4 regions of the Streptomyces sp. NPDC020379 genome follow, and region 2 is predicted to be linked to each of the others. Evidence: riboswitches for the same ligand, from Rfam matches in the RefSeq annotation. Region 2 holds a riboswitch; each other region holds the start of a gene.

Region 1 (5,915 bases), 220 kb from region 2:
ATCACGATGTAGACGTGCGAGGTGCCCGCGCCGGAAATGAACTGCTTGACGCCCGTGAGGACGTAGTGGTCGCCGTCGCGCTCGGCGCGCGTGCGCAGCGCGGCCGCGTCGGACCCCGTGCCCGGTTCGGTGAGGCAGTAACTGCCCAGGAAGTCCATGGAGCACAGGGCCGGGAGCAGGCGGGCGCGCTGGGCCTCGTCGCCGTAGCGGTCGATCATCCAGGCGACCATGTTGTGGATGGAGAGGTAGCCGGCGATGGATGGGCAGCCGGTCGCCAGGGTCTCGAAGACCACGACGCCGTCGGAGCGGGTCAGGCCGGAGCCGCCGGAGGACTCGCGGACGTAGACGCCGCCCAGTCCGAGGCCCGCGCCCTTGCGCAGGACGTCGACGGGGAAGTGCTTGTCCCGGTCCCAGGCGACGGCGTGCGGGGCGAGGTGTTCCTCGGCGAAGTCCAGCGTCGTCTCGGCGATTGCCAGCTGCTCCTCGGAGAGCATGGTGCCGGTCATGGTCAGTGTCGTCGTCACCGTCGTCACCGCATCGTGGGGATGGTGAAGCTCGCGCCCTCCTTGACCCCGGAGGGCCAGCGCGAGGTGACGGTCTTCGTACGGGTGTAGAAGCGGATCGCGTCCGGGCCGTGCTGGTTGAGGTCGCCGAAGCCGGAGCGCTTCCAGCCGCCGAAGGTGTGGTAAGCCACCGGTACGGGGATGGGCACGTTGACGCCGACCATGCCGGTGTTCACCCGCCGGGTGAAGTCGCGGGCGGTGTCCCCGTCCCGGGTGAAGAGGGACACGCCGTTGCCGTACGGGTGCTCGCTGGGCAGCCGCAGGGCCTCCTCGTAGTCGGCGGCGCGGACGACGCAGAGGACCGGGCCGAAGATCTCCTCCCGGTAGACGCGCATGCCGGTGGAGACGCGGTCGAAGAGCGTGGCCCCGGCGAAGAAGCCGTTCTCGTGGCCCGGGAGGACGAAGTCGCGCCCGTCGACGACCAGTTCGGCGCCCTCCGTGGTGCCGATGTCCACGTAGCGGCGCACGCGGTCGAGCGCGTCCCGGCTCACCAGCGGGCCGAAGTCGGCGTCCGGGTCGTCGGAGCGGCCGATGCGCAGCGCGCCGATGCGCTCCTTGAGCTTGGCGACCAGGGCGTCGGCGGTCTCCTCGCCGACGGGGACGGCGACGGAGATCGCCATGCAGCGCTCGCCCGCCGACCCGTACCCGGCGCCGATCAGGGCGTCCGCGGCCTGGTCGAGGTCGGCGTCCGGCATGATGACCATGTGGTTCTTGGCGCCGCCGAAGCACTGGGCGCGCTTGCCGTGGGCGGCGGCGGTGGCGTAGATGTGCGCCGCGACCGGGGTGGATCCGACGAAGCCGATCGCCTGGACCCTGGGGTCCTCCAGCAGGGTGTCGACGGCTTCCTTGCCACCGTTGACCACGTTGAGCACGCCCGGGGGCAGCCCCGCCTCGAGGAAGAGCTCCGCGAGCCGCAGCGGCACGGACGGGGCGCGCTCGGAGGGCTTGAGGACGAACGTGTTCCCGCAGGCGATCGCGGGCGCGGCCTTCCACAGCGGGATCATCGCGGGGAAGTTGAAGGGGGTGATCCCGGCGGTGACGCCGAGGGGGCCGCGCAGCGAGTGGACGTCGATGCCGGTGCCCGCGTTGTCCGTGAACTCGCCCTTGAGCAGGTGCGGGATGCCCGCGGCGAACTCGACGACCTCCAGGCCGCGCTGGATGTCGCCGTGGGCGTCGGCGATCGTCTTGCCGTGCTCGGCGGACAACAGGCGGGCGAGCGCCTCCCGTTCGCCCTCGATCAGCTGCAGGAACCTCAGCAGGACGCGGGCGCGGCGCTGCGGGTTCCACTCGCCCCACTCCGGCTGCGCGGCCGCCGCGTCGGCGATCGCGGCCGCGGTGTCCTCGCGCCCGGCCAGGGGCACCCGGGCCTGTACGGCGCCGGTGTTGGGGTCGTACACGTCGGTGAAGAGCCCCGACGCCCCCGGGGTGTGCTTGCCGGCGATGAAGTGTGTCAGTTCGCGGACCATGGAAGCCTGCTCTCGTCAGGTCGGATGAGATCCGGGGATGGCACGGCCGGCCGGCGACGGCACCGGGTGAGGTGCGTCGCGTGCGGCTGCCGTGGGACGCGAAGGCTCGAAAGCCGTCGGAGCGTCACGAGAACGCGTTACGCGTAAGCGGACATGCGTGCGTGCCCCGCCGGATCACCAGGGTCGTGGGTACGGACCGGTGCCATGCGTGTCTGCTCCATCCTCGTGGACAACACGGAACACCCCGCGGCCGGTATCCTGACTCCCGGATCACCGCATGCCGCCCGCCTTCCCGACGCGTCGCGTCAGTGGCGTGCTCTGGACGGCACACTTCCCGGTCACAGTGGCGGGACCGTGCCGGATTCACACCGGCTTCCCTGCACCGCGGGCCTTGGTCACGAAGATATAGTTGGACGTCCTAGTAAGTCCAGCCTCGTCGCCCTGCCGTCCTGTGCATGGGCAAGGCCCGTCGTTCCGTGCGCCCCCTCCGTATTACCGCTCGGCCACGGGGTAGGGCACGAATGTGCTGCTGTTCTCGTCGATGGCCAGTGGCCGGCCCAGCGGCGGTACGGCCCGCTGCGGGCATTCGAGGCGTTCGCAGACGCGGCAGCCCATGCCGATGGGGGTGGCGGCGGAGGCGTTGTCGAGGTCGAGGCCGTCGGAGTAGACGAGCCGGGCGGCGTGCCGGATCTCGCAGCCCAGTCCGATGGCGTACGTCTTGCCCGGCTCGCCCCAGCCGCCGCGCTGCCGGGTGACGGTGCGGGCGGTCCACAGGTAGCGCTGTCCGTCGGGCATGGCCGCGATCTGCACCTGGATGCGGCCGGGAGTGGTGAATGCCTCGTAGACGTTCCACAGGGGGCAGGTGCCGCCGGCGCGGGAGAAGTGGAAGCCGGTGGCGGACTGGCGCTTGGACATGTTGCCGGCGCGGTCGACGCGGACGAAGGAGAACGGCACGCCGCGCAGGTGAGGGCGCTGGAGGGTGCTGAGGCGGTGGCAGACGGTCTCGTAGCCGACCCCGAAGTGGTCGGTGAGGCGTTCGATGTCGTAGCGCATCTCCTCCGCCGCCGCGTGGAAGGCGCGGTAGGGGAGGATCAGCGCGGCGGCGACGTAGTTCGCGATGCCGATGCGTGCGAGTCGCCAGGTGGGGGAGGTCTGGTCGTAGTCCTCCGAGGCGAGCGCGGAGAGCTCCGGGGAGAGTTCGAGCAGGGCCAGTTGGGTGGCCATCCGGAAGGCCCGCTGGCCGGGGCGCAGCCGGCTGGACAGATGCAGGGTCCGGCGCGAGGGGTCGTAGTGGTGCAACTGGTCGGAGTCCGTGGCGAGCCGCACGGCGTGCTTGTCGGTGAGCCGGGCGGACAGCGCGGTCAGGACTCCGCCGGGGCGGATGCCGAGGTCGGTCGCCAGGTTCTCGGCGGCCAGGTCGAGGTCGTGGAGGTAGTTCCGGCGGCGGTAGAAGAACTCCCGGATCTCCTCGTGCGGAGCCCGGGGCGCGGGCGGGGCCGCCGCGCCGCGCCGGTTGTCCGCGGCCTCGGCCAGGCGCTCGGTCAACGTCTGGTTGCGGCGGCTCAGATCGAGCAGGACGTCCGCGACAGCCGGCAGGCGGGAGGCGAGTTCTGACAGGTCAACCGGCGAGATGCGGGCGTCGGCGATCTCGTCGGCCAGCGCCTCCCGAAGGTCGGCCAGGACCCGGGTGGTGTCGAGCCCGGAGAAGAACCCGGGTTCCACGCCGAACGCCTCGGTCAGGCGCAGCAGTACGGGGACCGTCAGTGGCCGGGAGTCGTGCTCCATCTGATTGAGGTAGCTGGGGGAGATGGCCAGGACGTGGGCGAACTCGGCCTGACTGAGCCGCCGCTCCTCCCGCAGCCTCCGCAGCCGGGCTCCGGCATAGGTCTTGCTCACCGCCGTCTCCCGTCCGCCGTCGAGGATCCAAAGCTCGCTCACGTCCTGTATGGCGGCGAGTCTATGCACGGGAGGCACGGAAGCGAACCTTCGCAGACTTGGCAGAACGCGCCGAAAAGATTTGCAACAGTTGGCAAAGAGCCACGGTTGATGGCACTCAGTGCCACTGCCAGAGTCGTAACGCGGCCCGCCGGAACCACGGCGGAGAACCGGAACCGGGCCTGATTCATGCCCTGACGTCGGAGATCCCGGCACTTCCGGCAGCCCGACCGCCATCAGCACGCGGCCTTCGCGCATGGTCGAGGGCACGGCGGGCCGCACCCGAAGGGGAGCGATTCCCCTTCGCAGAATTGACGGAACGCGACAGCGGGAGACGATCATGGCTCAGGCACGGACGGCGGCGGAAGCACTGGCGGAGCGGTGGGCGACGGACCCGCGCTGGAAGGGCATCGAGCGGACCTACGGCGCCGAGGACGTGATCCGGCTGTCCGGCAGCGTCCGCGAGGAGCACACCCTGGCCCGCCGCGGGGCCGAGCGCCTGTGGCGGCAGCTGCACGAGCGCGACTACGTGCACGCCCTCGGCGCACTCACCGGCGGCCAGGCCGTGCAGATGGTCAAGGCCGGACTGCAGGCCATCTACCTCTCCGGCTGGCAGGTCGCCGCCGACGCCAACCAGGCCGGCCACACCTACCCCGACCAGAGCCTCTACCCGGTCAACTCCGTGCCGCAGGTGGTCCGCAGGATCAACAACGCCCTGCTGCGAGCCGACCAGATCGCCACCGCGGAGGGCGGCACGGACGCCACCGACTGGCTGGCCCCGATCGTCGCCGACGCCGAGGCCGGCTTCGGCGGGCCCCTCAACGCCTTCGAACTCACCAAGGCGATGATCGCCGCCGGTGCGGCCGGCATCCACTACGAGGACCAGCTCGCCTCCGAGAAGAAGTGCGGCCACCTCGGCGGCAAGGTGCTCGTCCCCACCGCCCAGCACATCCGCACCCTCAACGCCGCCCGGCTCGCCGCCGACATCGCGGACGTGCCCACCCTCATCGTGGCCCGTACCGACGCGCTGGCCGCGAACCTGCTGACCAGCGACGTGGACGAGCGCGACGCCCGCTTCGTCACCGGGGAGCGCACCGCCGAGGGCTTCTACCGGGTCGAGAACGGCATGGCCCCCGTCATCGCCCGCGGCCTGGCCTACGCCCCCTACGCCGACCTCATCTGGGTGGAGACCGGCACCCCGGACCTGGCCCAGGCACGGGAGTTCGCCGAGGCGATCCATGCCGAGCACCCGGACCGGATGCTGGCCTACAACTGCTCGCCCTCCTTCAACTGGAAGGCGGCCCTCGACGACGACCAGATCGCCAAGTTCCAGCGGGAGCTGGGGGCGATGGGCTACCGCTTCCAGTTCATCACCCTGGCCGGCTTCCACTCCCTCAACCACGGCATGTTCGACCTGGCCCGCGGCTACGCCGAGCACGGCATGACCGCCTATGTCGACCTGCAGGAGCGCGAGTTCGCCGCGCAGGAGCACGGATTCACCGCGGTCAAGCACCAGCGCGAGGTCGGCACCGGCTACTTCGACCTGGTCTCCACGGCCGTCAACCCCGCCTCCTCCACCACCGCGCTGACGGGCTCCACCGAGGAAGAGCAGTTCCACTAGGAGCCCGGCCAGGGGCGTGCGCGGGTCGGTGCCTCCGGTCCGGATCCGAGTCGGACCGACCGCGCGGCGCTCGCGCACGCCTGTTCACGTCCCGGTCAGGGGCGGACGACCGTCCCCGTCCGCCCCGTGCCGCTCGCCTGAATCCGCTCATGGAGATACCACATGCCCACCACCGAACTGACCAGTCGTGTCGACGTCCTCGGCGCGCCGGGTGATCGTCACGACGAGATCCTCACCCCCGAGGCCCTGGACTTTATCGGCCGGCTCGACGCGGCCTTCGCGGGCCGGCGCCTCGAGGTGCTCAAGGAGCGGCGCCGCCAGGCCCTCCTC
Region 2 (5,915 bases):
CCCTGGAAGTGGAGCGCTGGTGCGCCGACGCGGACGCCGCCGACATGACCGTGCTCGACCGCTGCGAGGGCGAGGTCATCGATATCGGCTGCGGCCCCGGCCGTCTCGTCGCCGCCCTGGCCGCGCTCGGCCGCCCGGCGCTCGGCGTCGACGTGAGCCCGGCGGCCGTCGCCCGCACCCGCCGCACGGGAGGCTCGGCGCTGTGCCGGTCGGTGTTCAACCCCCTTCCGGGCGAGGGGCGTTGGGGCACGGCGCTGCTCCTCGACGGGAACATCGGGATCGGCGGTGACCCCCGCGCCCTCCTGGCCCGCGTCGCCGCCATCACCGCGCCGCGCGGGCTCCTCCTCGTCGAGGCCGCGGCGGCGGACGTCGACGAGCGGGTACGGGTGCGGGTGGACGACGGCCGGGGCCGGCTGGGGCCGGCGTTCCCCTGGGCGCGGGTGGGGATGACCGCGCTGCTGCGGCACGCGGACGCGGTGGGGTGGCGGATGGCGGACCGCTGGGAGTCGGCGGACCGTTCGTTCGCGGCGCTGCGGCTCTGACGCGGCGGGCCGCGGCCGCGGCGAGCGGGCCCCCGGGTCAGCCGCCCTGGTGGTGGGCGATCACTTCCTCCAGGGACCCCTGGGGGACCTCACCCCCGGGGGTCAGTTTGTCGACCGCCCGCGGAATCACCCGGGCCAGCTGGTCCGCCGCTTCCTCCGGGGTGACGCCCGCCTTCTGGGCGACGTGGTCGAGCGCCTGATAGGGCAGGGCCTGCGCCACTTCCGGGCCGCTGAGCTCCGCGTTGGGCCCGGTGCCCACCCAGGAATCGGTCTTGCCGCCGAGACCGCCCTCCTGGAGCTGCTGCAACAGGCCGGAGAGCGACTCCCCTCCCCCGCTGCCGAGCGCGCCGAGCAGCGAGCCCAGCAGAGAGCCTTCCTTGCTGCCGCCGAGCAGCCCGCCGAGCAGGGTCCCCAGATCGTTGTCCGCCATGTCTGCCGCCTTTCCCGGAAGCGCACCGATATGCCATCCATCTATCCCGGGACGGCGGATCCGGCCCGGGATGACGGGATGTTCACTCGTACGCAGCCATGGTCAGGCGCGCTGCGGCGCCCGCGCGAACTCGGCCATTCCTTCCGTGAAACCGACCTCGGCGCGCCAGCCCAGCTCCTCGCGCAGGCGCCGCGACGACGCGGTGATGTGGCGGACGTCGCCGAGCCGGTACTCGCCCGTGACGACGGGCGCCGGTCCGCCGTGCGCGGCGGCCAGGGTGGCGGCCATCTCGCCGATGGTGTGCGGGGTGTCGCTGCCGCAGTTGTATGCGCGCAGGGTGCCCGCGGGGCGGCTGTCGAGGTGTTCCAGGGCTAGGGCGTTCGCCGCGGCCACGTCCCGTACGTGCACGAAGTCGCGCCGCTGGCGGCCGTCCTCGAAGACGCGGGGGCCCTCGCCGCGGGCGAGCGAGGAGCGGAAGAAGGAGGCGACGCCCGCGTACGGGGTGTCGCGGGGCATGCCGGGGCCGTAGACGTTGTGGTAGCGCAGGGACACCGCCGTGCCGCCGGTGGCGCGGGCCCAGGCGGCGGCCAGGTGTTCCTGGGCCAGCTTGGTCGTCGCGTAGACGTTGCGGGGGTCGGCGGGCGCGTCCTCGTCGACGAGGCCCGGCGTCAGTTCCCGGCCGCAGCGCGGGCAGTGGGGTTCGTAGTGCCCGGCGTCGAGGTCCGCGGCCGCCCTCGGGCCGGGGCGCACCACGCCGTGCCGGGGGCACACGTAGTGGCCCTCGCCGTAGACGACCATGGAGCCGGCGAGGACCAGGCGGCGTACGCCCGCGGCGGCCATCTCCGCGAGGAGCACGGCCGTGCCGAGGTCGTTGCAGCCCACGTAGGCGGGCGCGTCGGCGAAGTCCTTGCCGAGGCCGACCATCGCGGCCTGGTGGCAGACGGCGTCGATGCCGGGCAGCGCACCGGCCACGGCCGCGCGGTCGCGGAGGTCGGCGCCGGTCCACTCGACGCCGGCGGGCCGGGGCGGTGCCTCGGGGTGGGCCGCGGGCAGCAGGGCGTCGAGGACGACGGGCCGGTGGCCGCGGTCGGTGAGTGCGGTGACGATGTGCGAGCCGATGAAGCCCGCGCCTCCGGTGACGAGTACGCGCATGGCCTCGACGTTAGGGGCGCGGGCCGCGGGGCGCCCGTTCCGGCGCCGCCCCGTCACCGGTCCGTAAGAACCGCGCCGGCCGTCAGCCCGTCTCGCTCGTGGCCGTGGCCGCGCGCGCCGCCCAGCGCTGCTCGACCTTGCCGAACCGCCAGTAGGCGAGCGCCGCCGCCCAGACCACCACGAAGAGGCCGACGATGACGAAGCCGACGTTGTCGAGGTTGAGGCCGGAGATCCAGCCGGTGACCCCGTCGTTCATGCCGAGCTTGTCGTGCAGCACGGTGACCAGCTCGATGGTGCCGATGAGGAAGGCCACGGCGATCGACAGGCCGGTGATGGTGAGGTTGTAGTAGACCTTGCGGACGGGGTTGGAGAACGCCCACTGGTAGGCGAAGTTCATGAACGTGCCGTCGAGGGTGTCGAAGAGGCTCATCCCGGCGGCGAACAGCAGCGGCAGGCACAGGATCGCGTACCAGGGCAGCCCGGCGGCCGCGCCGCTGCCCGCCATCACCATGAGGGTGACCTCGGTGGCCGTGTCGAAGCCGAGGCCGAAGAGGAAGCCCAGGGGGTACATCTGGCCCGGGCGGGTGATGGAGCGGGTGAAGCGGCCGAGGACGCGGTTCATGAAGCCGCGCGAGTCCAGGTGCTGCTCCAGCTCGGCCTCGTCGTAACGGCCCTCGCGCATCGCGCGGAAGATGCGCAGGATGCCCGCGAGGGCGACGAGGTTGAGGGCGGCGATGAGGTAGAGGAAGCCGCCGGAGACCGACGTGCCGACGACGCCGAGGGTCTGGTGGGTGGTGGAGTCCTCGTCCATCAGCTTCCCGGCGAGCTGAGTGCCGCCCGCCACCAGCGCCGCCATGACGACAACCACACTGGAGTGGCCGAGGGCGAACCAGAAGCCGACCGAGACCGGGCGCTTGCCGTCGGCCATCAGCTTGCGGGTGGTGTTGTCGATGGCGGCGATGTGGTCGGCGTCGAAGGCGTGCCGCATGCCGAGGGTGTAGGCGGTGACGCCGAGCCCGACACCGTAGACCTTGGAGTCCACGGTGTAGTGGTCGGGGACGACGAGCAGGTAGAGCACGCCGAAGGCGACGACGTGCAGGGCGGCTATGACGCCCAGGAGGCCGGCGGTGCGGACGGTGTCCTGGCGGCGCCAGCGGAAGGCGGGCGGGCCGCCGGCCGCGGGCCCGGCGGGGGTTCGGGTGGGCAGGGTCATCTTGCGGGTCACGCTCCAGCACCTCGTGGATCTTCTCGTGAGATGCCGTGGCCGGTCTCCTGGCTTACGGGTTCGCTCGCGCCCGCCCCTGCCTTCCCGGCAGCCGGCTGCGGCCAGTGGCTCCACGCGCCCGTGGGAGGCGCGCGGAACGGGACGGTAACTCCCCGATCACAGTGGCGAGGGCCGCTCCGGGGTGGGACCACGAGGGTCCGTCACCGGTCTTCCCGAGCACCACGGCCGGGCCACCTTAACGCCCTGACCGGCACAAGTGGCAAAGAAGTGGCAGTTGCCATAGCCAGGCAACAGCTTCCTCGGGGCTTTCACGGCCCGCCCGCCGTTCCGGAGCGCCGATGCTGGACGTGCCCCGCGGGCCGGTGCTACCAGTGCAGTTGACGGGTCACCCCGTCCGGCAGAGAGAGGGCACACCCATGGCGGACACCGGGCAGGGACCGGAGCACCGGGTCGGATTCGTACGCCGGATCGGGCTGTTCCAGGCCACCACCATCAACATGAGCCAGATGTGCGGTATCGGACCCTTCGTCACCATCCCCCTGATGGTGACGGCGTTCGGCGGCCCGCAGGCGGTGATCGGATTCGTCGCGGGCGCACTGCTGGCGCTCGCCGACGGGCTGATCTGGGCGGAGCTGGGGGCATCGCTGCCGGGGGCGGGCGGCAGTTACGTGTATCTGCGGCAGGCGTTCCAGTACCGCAGCGGGAAGCTGATGCCGTTCCTGTTCGTGTGGACGGCCATGCTGTTCATCCCGCTCGGCATGTCGACGGGGATCATCGGCTTCGTGCAGTATCTCGGCTATCTGTGGCCGGGCATGGGACAGACCGCCGGGGACCTCGTGGGGCTCGCGGTCATCGTGGCCATCGTCGCGGCGCTGTGGCGGCGGGTCGAGAACATCGCGCGGCTCACCGTGGTGCTGTGGGCGGTGATGATCGCCTCGGTCGTCCTCGTCATCGTCGCGGCGTTCACCCACTTCAGCCCCCACCGCGCCTTCACCTACCCGGCCCACGCCTTCGAGCTGACGACCAATCACTTCTGGATCGGCTTCGCGGCGGGCCTGACCATCGGCATCTACGACTACCTCGGTTACAACACCGCCGCCTACATGGGCGCGGAGATCAAGAACCCCGGGCGCACGATGCCGCGCGCCATCATCTACTCCATCCTCGGCATCATGGCGATCTATCTGCTGCTCCAGATCGGCACGCTGGGGGTCGTCGACTGGAAGCAGATGCTCGACGAGAACTCCACCGCGCACTCCTCCGTGGCCTCCGCGGTCCTGGAGACGGCCTGGGGCAAGGGCGCGGCCCGGACGGTCACGGCGCTGATCCTCCTCACGGCCGTCGCCTCCGTCCTCACCGGCCTCCTCGGCGGCTCCCGCGTGCCCTACGACGCCGCGCGGGACAAGGTCTTCTTCCGCTCCTTCGGACGCCTGCACCCGCGCCACCACTTCCCCGTGCTGAGCCTGGCGTCGATGGGGGTCATCACCGGCATCGGCTTCCTGATCGGCCGTCATACGGACCTCACCACGCTGATCCAGCTGCTCACGACCGTGATGGTGATCGTCCAGGCACTGGCCCAGGTGGTGGCGGTGTCGGTGCTGCGCCGCCGGCAGCCGGGGCTGCTCCGCCCGTACCGCATGTGGCTCTACCCGCTGCCGAGTCTGGTGGCGCTCGTGGGCTGGCTGGTGATCTACGGCTACGCGGACAAGAACTCCCCCGGCCGGCACCCCATCGAATGGTCGCTCGCCTGGGTGGCCGCGGGCTGTGTGGCCTTTGTGCTCTGGGCGCGCCACGAGAAGGTGTGGCCGTTCGGCCCGCGCGAGATCTCCGAGGAGTACCTGCCCGCGCCCGACCCAGGCGCGGGCGCCGACCCCGACGGTTCCACGGGCCCGGGAGCGGACCCCGACGCGGGCCCCGGCCCGGACGCCGGGCCGGGCGCGGGCCCGGGTGCCGACACCGATCCCAGGGCGCCGGAACCGGTCTGACGTCGCCTCATGGGCGCGGAGCCGGGCGGCCCGGCCACCGGTGGCCGGGCCGCTCGGTGATAGAAATTGCATCCATGCCTGTGACCCCCTCACCCTCCGCGCCCGCGGCCTCCTCACCGCACGCCCCGGGCGCGGCACCGCGCAGACTGCTCTGGCACCGCCTCATATTCGGGCTGTGGTTCCGGCCGGTCGAAGTGCTCGACGAGGCCCGGGACCGCAGCGTCTGGGGTGCGGCGACATTCCTGTGCCTGGTCGCCGGGCTGCTGGGGACGCTGGGCAGGGGCGACTTCCGGGCGCAGTGGCGCGTCAGCCCCACACTCGCCCTGGAGGCGGTGGCCATCGCCGACGGTGTTCTGCTCCTCGCCAGCCTGCTGCTGGGCGTCGCCACGCACGCGATCGCCCGCAGGCTCGGCGGCAACGGCAGGTTCGGCCCGACGGTCACCCTGTTCGTGGTGATCTTCTGGGCGACGGACCTGCCACGGCTGGCGCTCGACGCCTGGCTGCCGGGCGGTTCCTATCCCGTGCGGGCGGCGGCCTGGATCACCGCGGGCTTCGGTTACGCGTTCTCCGCGCTGCTGATC
Region 3 (5,915 bases), on a different contig from region 2:
GCTCCCGGTCCAGGGGCTGCTGCATCAGGATCCCGGCGGCCGTGAGGAAGTCCCGTACGGGAGCGGTGAGATGTACGTGGTTCAACGGGTCGAAGCCGGGGTCCACATCACGGGCGGCTCCGCCGACGGGGAACAAGACCGAGCGTATGCGGGTGTTCAGGCCCGGCGTACGGGACGCCCGGGCGGCGATCAGCCCGGCGGCCCGCTGGGCGGCGTCCGGGCTGTCGGCGTCGAAGACGAAGAGCCCGCCCATGTGCAGGGGGTGGCCGGCGGACTCGATGTTCCAGAAGGAGAGGTCGAGCGGGGAGAGCGGTTCGGGTGTCACGCCAGAGGTCACGGGGGTCTCCGAGTTCACAGGGGCATGGGCACGCTCGCGCGTCGAGCCGGTCCGGGGGCGACGCCGCTGGACGCAAACGACCAGAAGTCAAACGCCGTCTGTCGACTACGGTAAAGTGCGCACATGCCACGCTGTGTTAACGACATGTGAAGACGGGTGGGTCTTCGGCCACTCCGGTGGACGGCCCGCAGCTCGCTCCCCACCGAGCGACGAGGCCGCCCCCAGCACCCCGGTATCCGAGTGGCGCCGGCGACACGGGATTCAGACACTCCGCAATCGGTCCGAAAATCCGGGCCCTCCCCGCGCGGCGTTCCCGCAGAGAAGGCCCAGTCGTGCCCGGTGCTCGCATGCTCAGTGGTACTACCTGCCGTTCTTCACCGGTCGGCGGAGCACGTCCCTGATGCGCCACCACAGCTTGTGGGCATGCGGGGTCTCAGTGGAGTAGCTGGTGCTGAACCTGATGCTGTCCGCGGTACGCCCCAGGGGCGTGCCCTCGGACGAGTACCGCGTGGGAGGTTGTTCGACCATGCGTCTCTCCTACGGGTTCGGAGCCCTGGTCCCGCATCCCTCGCGCAGATCGTTGTTGGAACGGGTCTTCGGGCCCCAGCCGATACCGCTGGCGTAGCCCTGCATCACAGGGTAGTAGGTGTAAGTGCCGCCACCGTCGTGACAATCCGTCGACCACCCGAAGTCGATGAACTGGTTCGACGTCAGACCTGTGCCGTGCCAGTTGTTGTATCCACGCGGCCCGCTCCACGAGCTGCGCCACATCTGCGTCTGCAGTTTCTGCGCGCCGAACGACCCGCTGCACGTCTGCGAGGTCTCCCACTGGAAGTACGAACTGGCTCCGGCGCCATGGAAGGAGACATCGGATATGTACAACGAGCAGCTCGCCGCCGCCGGAGCCGCGGGACCGGAGGGCTTGGTCTCGCCGGCCTTGTAGGTGAAGGAATACCGCTCCCCCTTCGTCGTCTTGCCCCACTCCCCGATGGTGGTCCCCGTCACCACACGGTGTCCGTCCACCATCACATGCCCGGCTGAAGAGGTCGAGTTGTCCGAGGCGGCCGGTGCCACCGCCGAGGCAGAGGTGCCGAGACCCAGAACAGTGGCCACCGCCAGGCCAACAGCTGCCACGGACAGGGGTCTTGCTGTGCGCATAGGTGTTCCCTTCCGTCACCATGCCGGTCGGTCGATCCAGCACGCGGGAACGTTAGTTCGATATCACTGCGAGGGGGACACTCACCACAGGCTTGGCCGAATCACGGTCACTCCACCTGCGTCGAACAGCGCACGATGGCGCAAAGCCCCCTTCAACCGATGACGCAAGCGCCGGAAGGGACCGGTCTCGCCGTCGACCCGGTCCATGCATGGGCGAGTGAGATCATGCGGGAGAGTCACCCGTACAGAAGAAAGAACCCCCGGCCCACCCCGCCGCTCTCCCCCAAGAGCGGCGGGCCGTCATCGAGGCGGGCAGGTCAGCGCAGCGTCGCGCGTACCTGCCGCGCCGCCGCGACCACGTTCTCCAGCGCCGGGCCCGATTCCTCCGGGGCGCGGGTCTTCAGGCCGCAGTCGGGGTTGACCCACAGCCGCTCCGCGGGGACCGCGCGCAGCGCGTGCCGCAGGAGTTCGGCGATCTCCTCGACCGGGGGGACGCGCGGTGAGTGGATGTCGTAGACACCGGGGCCCGCCTCGCGCGGATAGCCCGCGGCCGCCAGCTCGTCGGCGACGGCCATCCGTGAGCGCGCCGCTTCGAGGCTGATGACGTCCGCGTCCAGGGCCTCGATCCCGGCGAGGATCTCGCCGAACTCGGCGTAGCACATATGCGTGTGGATCTGGGTGTCGGCGCGGACGCCGCTGGTCGCGAGGCGGAACGCCTCGGTGGCCCAGTCCAGATAGCCGGGCCGGGCGGCGGCCCGCAGCGGCAGGAGTTCGCGCAGGGCCGGCTCGTCGACCTGGATCACGGCGGTGCCCGCGGCCTCCAGGTCGGCGACCTCGTCGCGGAGGGCGAGGGCCACCTGGCGGGCGGTCTCGGCGAGCGGCTGGTCGTCGCGGACGAAGGACCAGGACAGCATGGTGACAGGGCCGGTGAGCATGCCCTTCACGGGGCGCTGGGTCAACGACTGGGCGTAGCGGGTCCATTCGACGGTCATCGGGGCGGGCCGCGAGACGTCACCGGCGAGGATCGGCGGCCGGACGTAGCGCGTGCCGTAGGACTGCACCCAGCCGTGCCGGGTGGCGAGGTAGCCGTTCAGCCGCTCGGCGAAGTGCTGGACCATGTCGTTGCGTTCGGGCTCGCCGTGCACCAGCACATCGAGGCCGGCCTTCTCCTGGAAGGCGATCACCTCGCGGATCTCGGCGGCGATCCGCTCCCGGTACTCATCGGCCGTGATCTTCCCGGCACGCAGATCGGCCCGCGCGCGGCGCAGTTCGGCGGTCTGCGGGAAGGAGCCGATGGTGGTCGTGGGCAGCGGCGGGAGGTCCAGCCGGGCGCGCTGGGCGGCGGCCCGTTCCGGGTACGGCTGCGGGCGGCGGGTGTCCTCGGCGGTGACGGCCGCGCAGCGGTCCCGTACGGCCGCGTCGCGGGTCAGCGCGGAGCCCGCGCGGGAGGCGAGGGCGGCGCGGTTGGCGGCGAGCTGGGGCGCCACCGCCTCGCGGCCCTCGCTCAGGGCCCTTGCGAGGATGGCGACTTCGGCCGTCTTCTGGCGGGCGAAGGAGAGCCAGCGGGCGATCTGCGGGTCGAGGTCGCGTTCGGCGGCGGCGTCGAGCGGCACGTGCAGCAGGGAGCAGGACGGCGCGACATCGAGCCGGTCCACCAGGCCGAGCAGGGTGGCGAGGGTGGAGAGGGCCCGCTCCAGGTCGGCGGCCCAGATGTTGCGGCCGTCGACGACGCCCGCGATGAGCCGCTTGCCGGGGAGCCCGCCGAGCGCGGCCAGCTCTTCGAGATTGGCGGCCGCGGGACCGGTGAAGTCCATCGCGAGCCCCTCGACCGGGGCCTGGGCGAGCACCGGCAGGGCGTCGCCGAGCCGGTCGAAGTAGGACGCGACGAGCAGTTGGGGGCGGTCCGTGAGCGCGCCGAGCTCGCGGTAGGCGCGGGCGGTGGCGTTCAGCACGGACCGGGGCCGGTCCTGCACGAGCGCGGGCTCGTCCAGCTGCACCCACTCCGCTCCGGCCGCCCGCAGGTCGGCGAGCAGCGAGGCGTAGACGGGCAGCAGCCGGTCCAGGAGTGTCAGCGGCTCGAAGTCCGCGCCGGCGTCGGGCGCGGGCTTGGCCAGCAGCAAGAAGCTGAGGGGACCCAGCAGCACGGGCCGGGCGGTGAGGCCCGCGTCGCATGCCTCACGGAATTCGCCGACCTGCTTACGGGAATCGGGCGTGAATTCCGAATCGGGGCCCAATTCCGGTACGAGATAGTGGTAGTTGGTGTCGAACCACTTCGTCATCTCCAGCGGTGGCGTGTCCGCCGTGCCGCGGGCCATGGCGAAATAGACGTCGAGCTCGGTTGTGGCCGCCGCCCGGTGCCGCTCGGGCACGGCGCCGACCGCCCAGGCGGTGTCCAGCACATGGTCGTAGAACGAGAAGTCACCGGTGGGCACCTCGGTGATGCCCGCCTCGCGCAGCTCCTCGCGGGCCGCGGCACGCAATGCGGCGGCGGTTTCCAGGAGTTGCTCCGCCCCCAGGCGGCCGGCCCAATAGCTCTCGGTGGCCTTCTTCAGCTCACGGCCCGGGCCTTGCCGCGGATAGCCGTGCAGCGTGGGATTCACACGTGCGACATGCGTCTGCTTCACGGAACTCTCCTCCGGAGTTCGTGCGGTCCGTACCCCGTGCGGGCATACGGGCAGTGGCAGGTCTTCGGACTCGCGGGCGCGCCCCGGTCCCTCGTCGAGGGGCCGGTCACCTACCGGCGGTCGCTTCCCGGACGGCGTCCAGTGCGTATGACCGCTTTCGTTCCCACTCACCGCTGCGGGGCAGTTCCGGATTCGCACCGGATTCCCTCTTGCGACGCTCCCGACTGGCGGACGGGGCGAACCAGCTGCACCGGCCAGCATAGTCACAGGAGTTGCCGCCCGGGCGTACTCTGTGATCATGGCCATTCGTACTGCCGTACGGCGCGTGGTGTCCCTCGTCCCCTCGCTCACCGAGGCCGTGGCCGTCAGCGCGCCCGGGCTGCTCGTCGGTGCCACCGACTGGTGCGAGCACCCCGCCGGGCTCGGCGTCACGCGGATCGGCGGCACGAAGAACCCCGACGTGGCCCGTATCGCCGCCCTCGCGCCCGACCTCGTCCTCGCCAACGAGGAGGAGAACCGCGCCCCCGACCTCGCCGCTCTGCGCGCGGCGGGCCTGCGGGTGCTGGTCACCGAAGTGCGCACGCTGGAGCAGGCGTTCGCGGAGCTGGAGCGGGTGCTGGTGGCGGGGTGCGGGCTGGAGCGGCCGGCGTGGCTGGCGGAGGCCGAGGAGGCGTGGCGGGACGTACGGGCCACGGGCCGCGCCGTGCGGGCGGTGGTGCCGGTGTGGCGGCGGCCGTGGATGGTCCTGGGCCGGGACACCTTCGCCGGGGACGTCCTCGCCCGGCTCGGGGTGGCGCACGCGTACGCCGGGCACGCGGAGCGCTATCCCCGCGTGCCCCTGGAGGAGTTGACCTCGTGCGGCGCCGAGCTGGTCGTGCTGCCGGACGAGCCGTACCGCTTCAGTGCCGACGACGGCCCGGAGGCGTTCCCCGGGCTGCCGTACGCGCTGGTCAGCGGCCGTCACCTCACGTGGTACGGCCCCTCGCTCACCGAAGCACCGCGGGTGCTGGCCGCGGCGCTGCGAGCAGCCGGCCGTTGACCAGCCCGTGCAGGGTGCGGGCCGCGGCGACCGCCCAGGCGGCGACGAGCAGGGCGTAGAGCCCGACGGCCAGCCAGGTGAAGGCGTGCAGGTGGGTGTGGCGGGCGAGCGCCGCGGCGCCGGTGACGCAGGTGCCGATGGGAAAGGTGAAGCCCCACCACGTCATCCCGAAGCCCATCCCGCGCCGGAAGGCACCCACGACCATGGCTGTGGCCAGCGCCAGCCACAGCAGCGCGAAGCCCATCACCGGGACGCCGTAGAGCACGCCGAACGCGGACATCGCGTGCGCGTACGGGGCCGCGACGGCTCCCGGTGCCGCGTCGGCGAGGTTGTTCACGGCCGTCGTGGACTGGCCCAGCGGGCCCAGCACCAGGAAGAGGGTCGGGGTCATCGCGAGGGGCAGCGGGCCGTGGTGCACCAGCCGCGAGAGGAGCATCGGCAGGATGGCGAGCGTCATCAGCAGGCTCATGCCGAACAGCGCGTAGCAGCCCAGCAGCATCGCCGCCCGCCACTGCCCGGCCGGCAGGTGCGCGACCAGCGCCGGGCCGTTCGCGGCGGAGACCATGGGGGCGACCACCGGCAGCAGCCAGACGGGCGAGGCGGCGCCGGGCTCGACCCGGTGCCGGGTCACCATCAGATACGGGATGCCCGCCGCGGCGACCAGCCCGAGCACGGTGCCGCCCACCCACAGGACGGAGTCGACGGCCACGGCCGCGGACGTGCCGATGACGCCCGAGCCGACGGAGAGGGTGGTGCC
Region 4 (5,915 bases), on a different contig from region 2:
TCCGCTGGTGTTCACCTTCCTGCCCCGGCTCTGGTCGGTGGCGCACAAGCACGGTTATGTGACGTCCTCGGACTTCGTGCGCGGCCGGTTCGGGTCGAAGGGGCTCTCCCTGGCGCTCGCGCTGACCGGGCTGCTCGCGACCATGCCGTACATCGCGCTCCAACTCGTCGGCATTCAGGCCGTGCTGGACGTGCTCGGGGTCGGTGGCGGGTCCAACTGGTTCATGAAGGACCTGCCGCTGCTCATCGCGTTCGGCGTGCTCGCGGCCTATACCTATTCGGCCGGACTGCGGGCTCCCGCGCTGATCGCCTTCGTCAAGGACGCGCTGATCTACATCGTGATCATCGTGGCCATCATCTACATCCCCATCAAGCTGGGGGGTTTCGAGCACATCTTCGCGAAGGCCGGGGACGCCTTCGCCGAGAAGAATCCGGCGACGGGCAAACCGCGCGGTTCCCTGGTGAGCGGTCCGGACGCGCAATGGGCGTACGCGACGCTCGCGCTCGGTTCGGCGATGGCGCTGTTCCTCTATCCGCATTCGGTGACCGCGGTCCTCTCCAGCAAGAGCCGCGACGTCATCCGCCGCAACACCACGATCCTGCCGCTCTATTCGCTGATGCTGGGCCTGCTGGCCATGCTCGGCTTCATGGCGATCGCCGCGGGCGTCAAGGTGAAGAACGGCCAGCTGGCCATCCCGCAGCTCTTCGAGGACATGTTCCCGGACTGGTTCACGGGCGTCGCCTTCGCGGCGATCGGGATCGGCGCGCTGGTGCCGGCGGCCATCATGTCCATCGCCGCGGCGAATCTCTTCACCCGGAACATCTACAAGGACTTCATCCGGCCGGACGCCTCGCCCGAGCGCGAGGCGAAGGTCTCCAAGCTCGCCTCACTGCTGGTGAAGGTCGGCGCGCTCGTCTTCGTCCTGACGATGGACAAGACGGTCGCGATCAATTTCCAGCTGCTCGGCGGCATCTGGATCCTCCAGACCGTCCCGGCGCTCGTGGGCGGGCTCTTCACCCGCTGGTTCCACCGGTGGGGGCTGCTGGCGGGGTGGGCGGTCGGCATGGCATACGGGACGTGGCGGGCATATGACACACCCAGTGCGACTCAGGACCATTTCGGGAATACGAACCTTATTCCATTCATCGGAGAGAAGGGGTATATCGGGCTTACGGCATTCGTCCTGAATGTGCTTGTCGCGGTGGTGCTCACGGTGGTGTTCAAGGCGGTGGGTGTCCCGGACGGGGTGGACGAGACGAAGGCGTCCGATTACACGGCGGATGTGGGTGATCCGGGGGTGGTGGAGGAACTGCCTCCCGCGACGGCGGGGGCACCAGGGGGCCACTGACGCCTGCGGCGGGCTTTGTTCCCCTGCCCCGTCCCTTCCCGGCCGCATCGATGTGCGGCTCCGCCGCGTGGGGGGCAAGCCCCCGGACCCCCGCAACACGCTTCGCGCGTTGTCCTCAATCTCCCCCAGCTACCGCTGGGAGGTGCCCCCAACGGGCTGAATGTGCTGGCTACGGTCCGCACATCCAGCCCGTCCGGCGTTTGAGGACCCGTCCGCAGGCCGCTCCCACCGCTGGGGGCACCCCCGGACGAGGTGTCTGGGGGGAGGCAGCGGAACTCGCGGCCGGGGACCCAGGGCACGCGCCCCGGCAGAGGAAAAGCCCCCGCCGACACCCCCAGGCACCCCCCAGACGCACCGCCGCACCCCCACCCACCCCGCGCCCCACCCAGGGCCGCGGCGCGCCCGACAGGGCGCGTGGCGGCCCTTCGCCATGCCCCTTGCGGGCAGGCCCTGTTAGCACATTCCGACCCGCGCGATTACCGCGCGACACAAGATGTGGTGGTGCGTGCGACGGCCAGCACTAGATGTATGCTCGTCCTCGCTGTCGTCGCAGGGGAATCCGGTGGAAATCCGGAACTGTCCCGCAACGGTGCATGTATGCCGTAATGACGCATGCAGGAGTCCGAGTACCTGCCGACAGCACGCCCACCGCTGAGCCGCACCGGCTCGCACCGGGCGTTTTGTATTCGTCCGGGCCTCGCGGGTTGGGCCGATGGACGCTACGAGCATGCCCTGATGCCTCAGGCATGCCCGTACGCGCCCGTCGCGCGCCACCCGCCCGGCCCCTTGCCGAGCGAGGGAGAGCCTCAGTGACCATCGCGCCCGCCGATCCGGTCTCAGCATCCGCGGAAGCGACCGGCGGCCCCGGGACCGCGCTGCTGCGCACCCTGACCGACCTCACCGCCGATCTGTCCGCCACCGACCCCGGAAAGGTCGCCGCCGCCGCGCTGCGGGGCCGCCACCCGGGCTCGGACGAGGCCGAACTGCGGTCCCTGGCCACCGAGGCCGCCGCCGGCCTGATCGCCGAGGAGCCCGAGTACTCCAAGCTCGCGGCCCGCCTGCTCACCCTCGCCATCGCCGAGGAGGCCGCCGGACAGGGCGCCGTCTCCTTCTCCGCGTCCGTCGCGACCGGCCACCGCGAGGGCCTGATCGCCGACGACACCGCCGCCTTCGTGGCGACCCACGCCGCGCGCCTCGACGAGCTCGTCGAGAAGGCGCTCGCCGACGGCGCCGACGACCGCTTCGGCTACTTCGGCCTGCGCACCCTGCACAGCCGCTACCTGCTGCGCCACCCGATCACCCGGCAGGTCATCGAGACCCCGCAGCACTTCCTGCTGCGCGTGGCCTGCGGCCTGGCCGAGGACCACTCGGTGCGGGCCCTGGAGGACGTCGCCGAGCTCTACGGGCTGACGAGCACCCTGTCGTACCTCCCCTCCTCCCCCACGCTCTTCAACTCCGGCACCCGCCACCCGCAGATGTCGTCCTGCTATCTGCTGGACTCGCCGCTGGACGAGCTGGACTCGATCTACGACCGCTACCACCAGGTGGCGCGCCTGTCGAAGCACGCCGGCGGCATCGGCCTGTCCTACAGCCGCATCCGCTCGCGCGGCTCGCTGATCCGGGGCACCAACGGGCACTCCAACGGCATCGTGCCGTTCCTGCGCACGCTCGACGCCTCCGTCGCGGCGGTCAACCAGGGCGGCCGGCGCAAGGGCGCGGCCTGTGTCTACCTGGAGACGTGGCACGCGGACATCGAGGAGTTCCTGGAGCTCCGCGACAACACCGGTGAGGAGGCCCGCCGCACGCACAACCTCAACACCGCGCACTGGATCCCGGACGAGTTCATGCGCCGCGTCGAGGCGGACGCCGACTGGTCGCTGTTCTCCCCGGCCGACACGCCCGAGCTGGTCGACCTGTGGGGCGACGAGTTCGACGCCGCGTACCGCAAGGCCGAGGCCGAGGGCAAGGCCGTCCGGCAGATCCCGGCGCGCGTGCTGTACTCCCGGATGATGCGCACCCTCGCGCAGACCGGCAACGGCTGGATGACCTTCAAGGACGCGTCCAACCGCACCGCGAACCAGACCGCCGAGCCCGGCAAGGTCGTCCACTCCTCGAACCTGTGCACCGAGATCCTCGAGGTCACGGACGACGGCGAGACGGCGGTCTGCAACCTCGGCTCGGTCAACCTGGCGCAGCACCTGGGTACCGACGGCGAGATGGACTGGGAGAAGCTCGACCGTACGGTCCGTACGGCCGTGACGTTCCTCGACCGCGTCGTGGACATCAACTTCTACCCGACCGAGCAGGCCGGCAACTCCAACAGCCGCTGGCGCCCGGTGGGCCTGGGCCTGATGGGTCTCCAGGACGTCTTCTTCCGGCTCCGGCTGCCCTTCGACTCCCCCGAGGCGAAGGAGCTGTCCACCCGGATCTCCGAGCGCATCATGCTCGCGGCCTACGAGGCGTCCGCCGATCTCGCCGAGCGGCACGGCCCGCACCCGGCCTGGTCCGCGACCCGCACCGCCCGCGGCGTGCTGCACCCCGACCACTACCCGAACGCCGAGCAGCGCTGGGCCGACCGCTGGGAGGCGCTGCGCGCCCGCATCGCCCAGGTCGGCATGCGCAACTCGCTGCTGCTGGCGATCGCGCCGACGGCCACCATCGCGTCCATCGCGGGCGTCTACGAGTGCATCGAGCCGCAGGTCTCCAACCTCTTCAAGCGCGAGACGCTCAGCGGGGAGTTCCTCCAGGTCAACACCTATCTGGTGGAGGACCTGAAGAAGCTCGGCGTGTGGGACCGCACCACCCGCGACGCGATGACCGACGCCAACGGCTCGATCCAGGACATGCAGTGGATCCCCCAGGAGGTGCGCGACCTCTACCGCACCGCCTGGGAGATCCCGCAGCGCTTCCTGATCGACATGGCCGCGGCGCGTACGCCGTACCTGGACCAGAGCCAGTCGCTGAACCTCTTCATGGCGTCGCCCACCATCGGCAAGCTCAGCTCGATGTACGCGTACGCCTGGAAGCAGGGCATCAAGACGACGTACTACCTGCGCTCGCGCCCGGCCACCCGGATCGCGCGCTCCGCCGGTGCCGCCGCCACCATCCCCGTACAGCAGGCCACCCCGGACGCGGACGCCGTCGCCTGCTCCCTTGAGAACCCCGAGTCCTGCGAGGCCTGCCAGTAATGAGCTCCACCGAGAAGAACCTGCTCGACCCCGGCTTCGAGCTCACTCTGCGGCCGATGCGCTACCCGGACTTCTACGACCGCTACCGCGACGCCATCAAGAACACCTGGACCGTCGAGGAGGTCGACCTCCACTCCGACGTCGCCGACCTCGCCAAGCTGTCCCCGGGTGAGCAGCACATGATCGGCCGCCTGGTCGCGTTCTTCGCGACCGGTGACTCGATCGTGGCGAACAACCTCGTGCTGACGCTGTACAAGCACATCAACTCCCCCGAGGCGCGGCTGTACCTCTCGCGGCAGCTGTTCGAGGAGGCCGTGCACGTCCAGTTCTATCTGACGCTGCTGGACACCTACCTCCCCGACCCGGACGACCGCGCCGCCGCCTTCGCCGCGGTGGAGAACATCCCGTCCATCCGCGAGAAGGCCCAGTTCTGCTTCAAGTGGATCAATGAGGTCGAGAAGCTGGAGCGGCTGGAGACGAAGGCCGACCGCCGTCGCTTCCTGCTCAACCTGATCTGCTTCGCGGCGTGCATCGAGGGGCTGTTCTTCTACGGCGCCTTCGCGTACGTCTACTGGTTCCGCTCGCGCGGTCTGCTGCACGGCCTGGCCACCGGCACCAACTGGGTGTTCCGTGACGAGACCATGCACATGAACTTCGCCTTCGAGGTCGTGGACACGGTCCGCCAGGAGGAGCCCGACCTCTTCGACGACGAGCTCCAGCAGCAGGTCACCGACATGCTGAAGGAGGCCGTCGAGGCGGAGCTGCAGTTCGGCCGCGACCTGTGCGGCGAGGGCCTGCCGGGCATGAACACCGAGTCCATGCGCGAGTACCTCCAGTGCGTCGCCGACCAGCGCCTCCAGCGCCTCGGCTTCGCCCCGGTCTACGGCTCGGAGAACCCGTTCTCCTTCATGGAGCTGCAGAACGTCCAGGAGCTGACCAACTTCTTCGAGCGCCGCGCGTCCGCGTACCAGGTGGCGGTCGAGGGCTCGGTCTCCTTCGACGACGAGTTCTGAAAAATCTTCGTGCGGCGTGTCGATCCGCGCGTCTGCCGTTCGACGTATAGGTGAAGGGCCGGGAACGGCCGGGCGGAAACCCCCGCCCGGCGTCCCGCCCCCACCTGGACAGGAGACGCGCGATGGCACGCTTCATGATGATCGTCAAGGCGACCGAGGAGTCCGAGGCCGGCGTACTGCCGACCAAGGAAATGCTCGCCGAGATGGGGCAGTACAACGAACAGCTGGTCAAGGCCGGGGCACTGCTCGCGGCCGACGGCCTGCGGGCCTCCTCCGAGGGCGCGCGGGTCTCGTTCTCGGGCGGGAAGCCGACCGTCACCGACGGGCCCTTCGCCGAGACGAAGGAGCTCATCGCCGGCTTCTGGA

Evidence for each region. A riboswitch is a leader RNA that binds a small molecule or an ion and turns the genes downstream of it on or off. The one in region 2 is predicted to bind cobalamin.
Region 1: linked by a shared signal. The riboswitch ahead of ACH427_RS08580 (CoA-acylating methylmalonate-semialdehyde dehydrogenase) and the one ahead of ACH427_RS09535 (HoxN/HupN/NixA family nickel/cobalt transporter) in region 2 are both predicted to bind cobalamin.
Region 3: linked by a shared signal. The riboswitch ahead of metE (5-methyltetrahydropteroyltriglutamate--homocysteine S-methyltransferase) and the one ahead of ACH427_RS09535 (HoxN/HupN/NixA family nickel/cobalt transporter) in region 2 are both predicted to bind cobalamin.
Region 4: linked by a shared signal. The riboswitch ahead of ACH427_RS17840 (ribonucleoside-diphosphate reductase subunit alpha) and the one ahead of ACH427_RS09535 (HoxN/HupN/NixA family nickel/cobalt transporter) in region 2 are both predicted to bind cobalamin.

Annotation. Positions count from the first base shown of each region.
Region 1 covers NZ_JBIRVR010000005.1:97,344-103,258, forward strand. Annotated here, with positions in the region: gene ACH427_RS08575 (acyl-CoA dehydrogenase family protein) at 1-506, opposite strand, end outside; gene ACH427_RS08580 (CoA-acylating methylmalonate-semialdehyde dehydrogenase) at 530-2,029, opposite strand; cobalamin riboswitch at 2,260-2,438, opposite strand; gene ACH427_RS08585 (short-chain fatty acyl-CoA regulator family protein) at 2,522-3,925, opposite strand; gene aceA (isocitrate lyase) at 4,305-5,585, shown strand; gene aceB (malate synthase A) at 5,748-5,915, shown strand, end outside.
Region 2 covers NZ_JBIRVR010000005.1:320,125-326,039, reverse strand. Annotated here, with positions in the region: gene ACH427_RS09550 (methyltransferase domain-containing protein) at 1-542, shown strand, start outside; gene ACH427_RS09545 (YidB family protein) at 580-1,002, opposite strand; gene ACH427_RS09540 (NAD-dependent epimerase/dehydratase family protein) at 1,075-2,124, opposite strand; gene ACH427_RS09535 (HoxN/HupN/NixA family nickel/cobalt transporter) at 2,207-3,349, opposite strand; cobalamin riboswitch at 3,369-3,588, opposite strand; gene ACH427_RS09530 (amino acid permease) at 3,766-5,334, shown strand; gene ACH427_RS09525 (YIP1 family protein) at 5,409-5,915, shown strand, end outside.
Region 3 covers NZ_JBIRVR010000021.1:80,997-86,911, reverse strand. Annotated here, with positions in the region: gene ACH427_RS24890 (wax ester/triacylglycerol synthase family O-acyltransferase) at 1-325, opposite strand, end outside; gene ACH427_RS24885 (hypothetical protein) at 698-865, opposite strand; gene ACH427_RS24880 (hypothetical protein) at 875-1,471, opposite strand; gene metE (5-methyltetrahydropteroyltriglutamate--homocysteine S-methyltransferase) at 1,813-4,119, opposite strand; cobalamin riboswitch at 4,157-4,380, opposite strand; gene ACH427_RS24870 (helical backbone metal receptor) at 4,418-5,158, shown strand; gene ACH427_RS24865 (TDT family transporter) at 5,106-5,915, opposite strand, start outside.
Region 4 covers NZ_JBIRVR010000012.1:129,293-135,207, reverse strand. Annotated here, with positions in the region: gene mctP (monocarboxylate uptake permease MctP) at 1-1,348, shown strand, start outside; cobalamin riboswitch at 1,860-2,001, shown strand; gene ACH427_RS17840 (ribonucleoside-diphosphate reductase subunit alpha) at 2,158-4,536, shown strand; gene ACH427_RS17835 (ribonucleotide-diphosphate reductase subunit beta) at 4,536-5,549, shown strand; gene ACH427_RS17830 (YciI family protein) at 5,672-5,915, shown strand, end outside.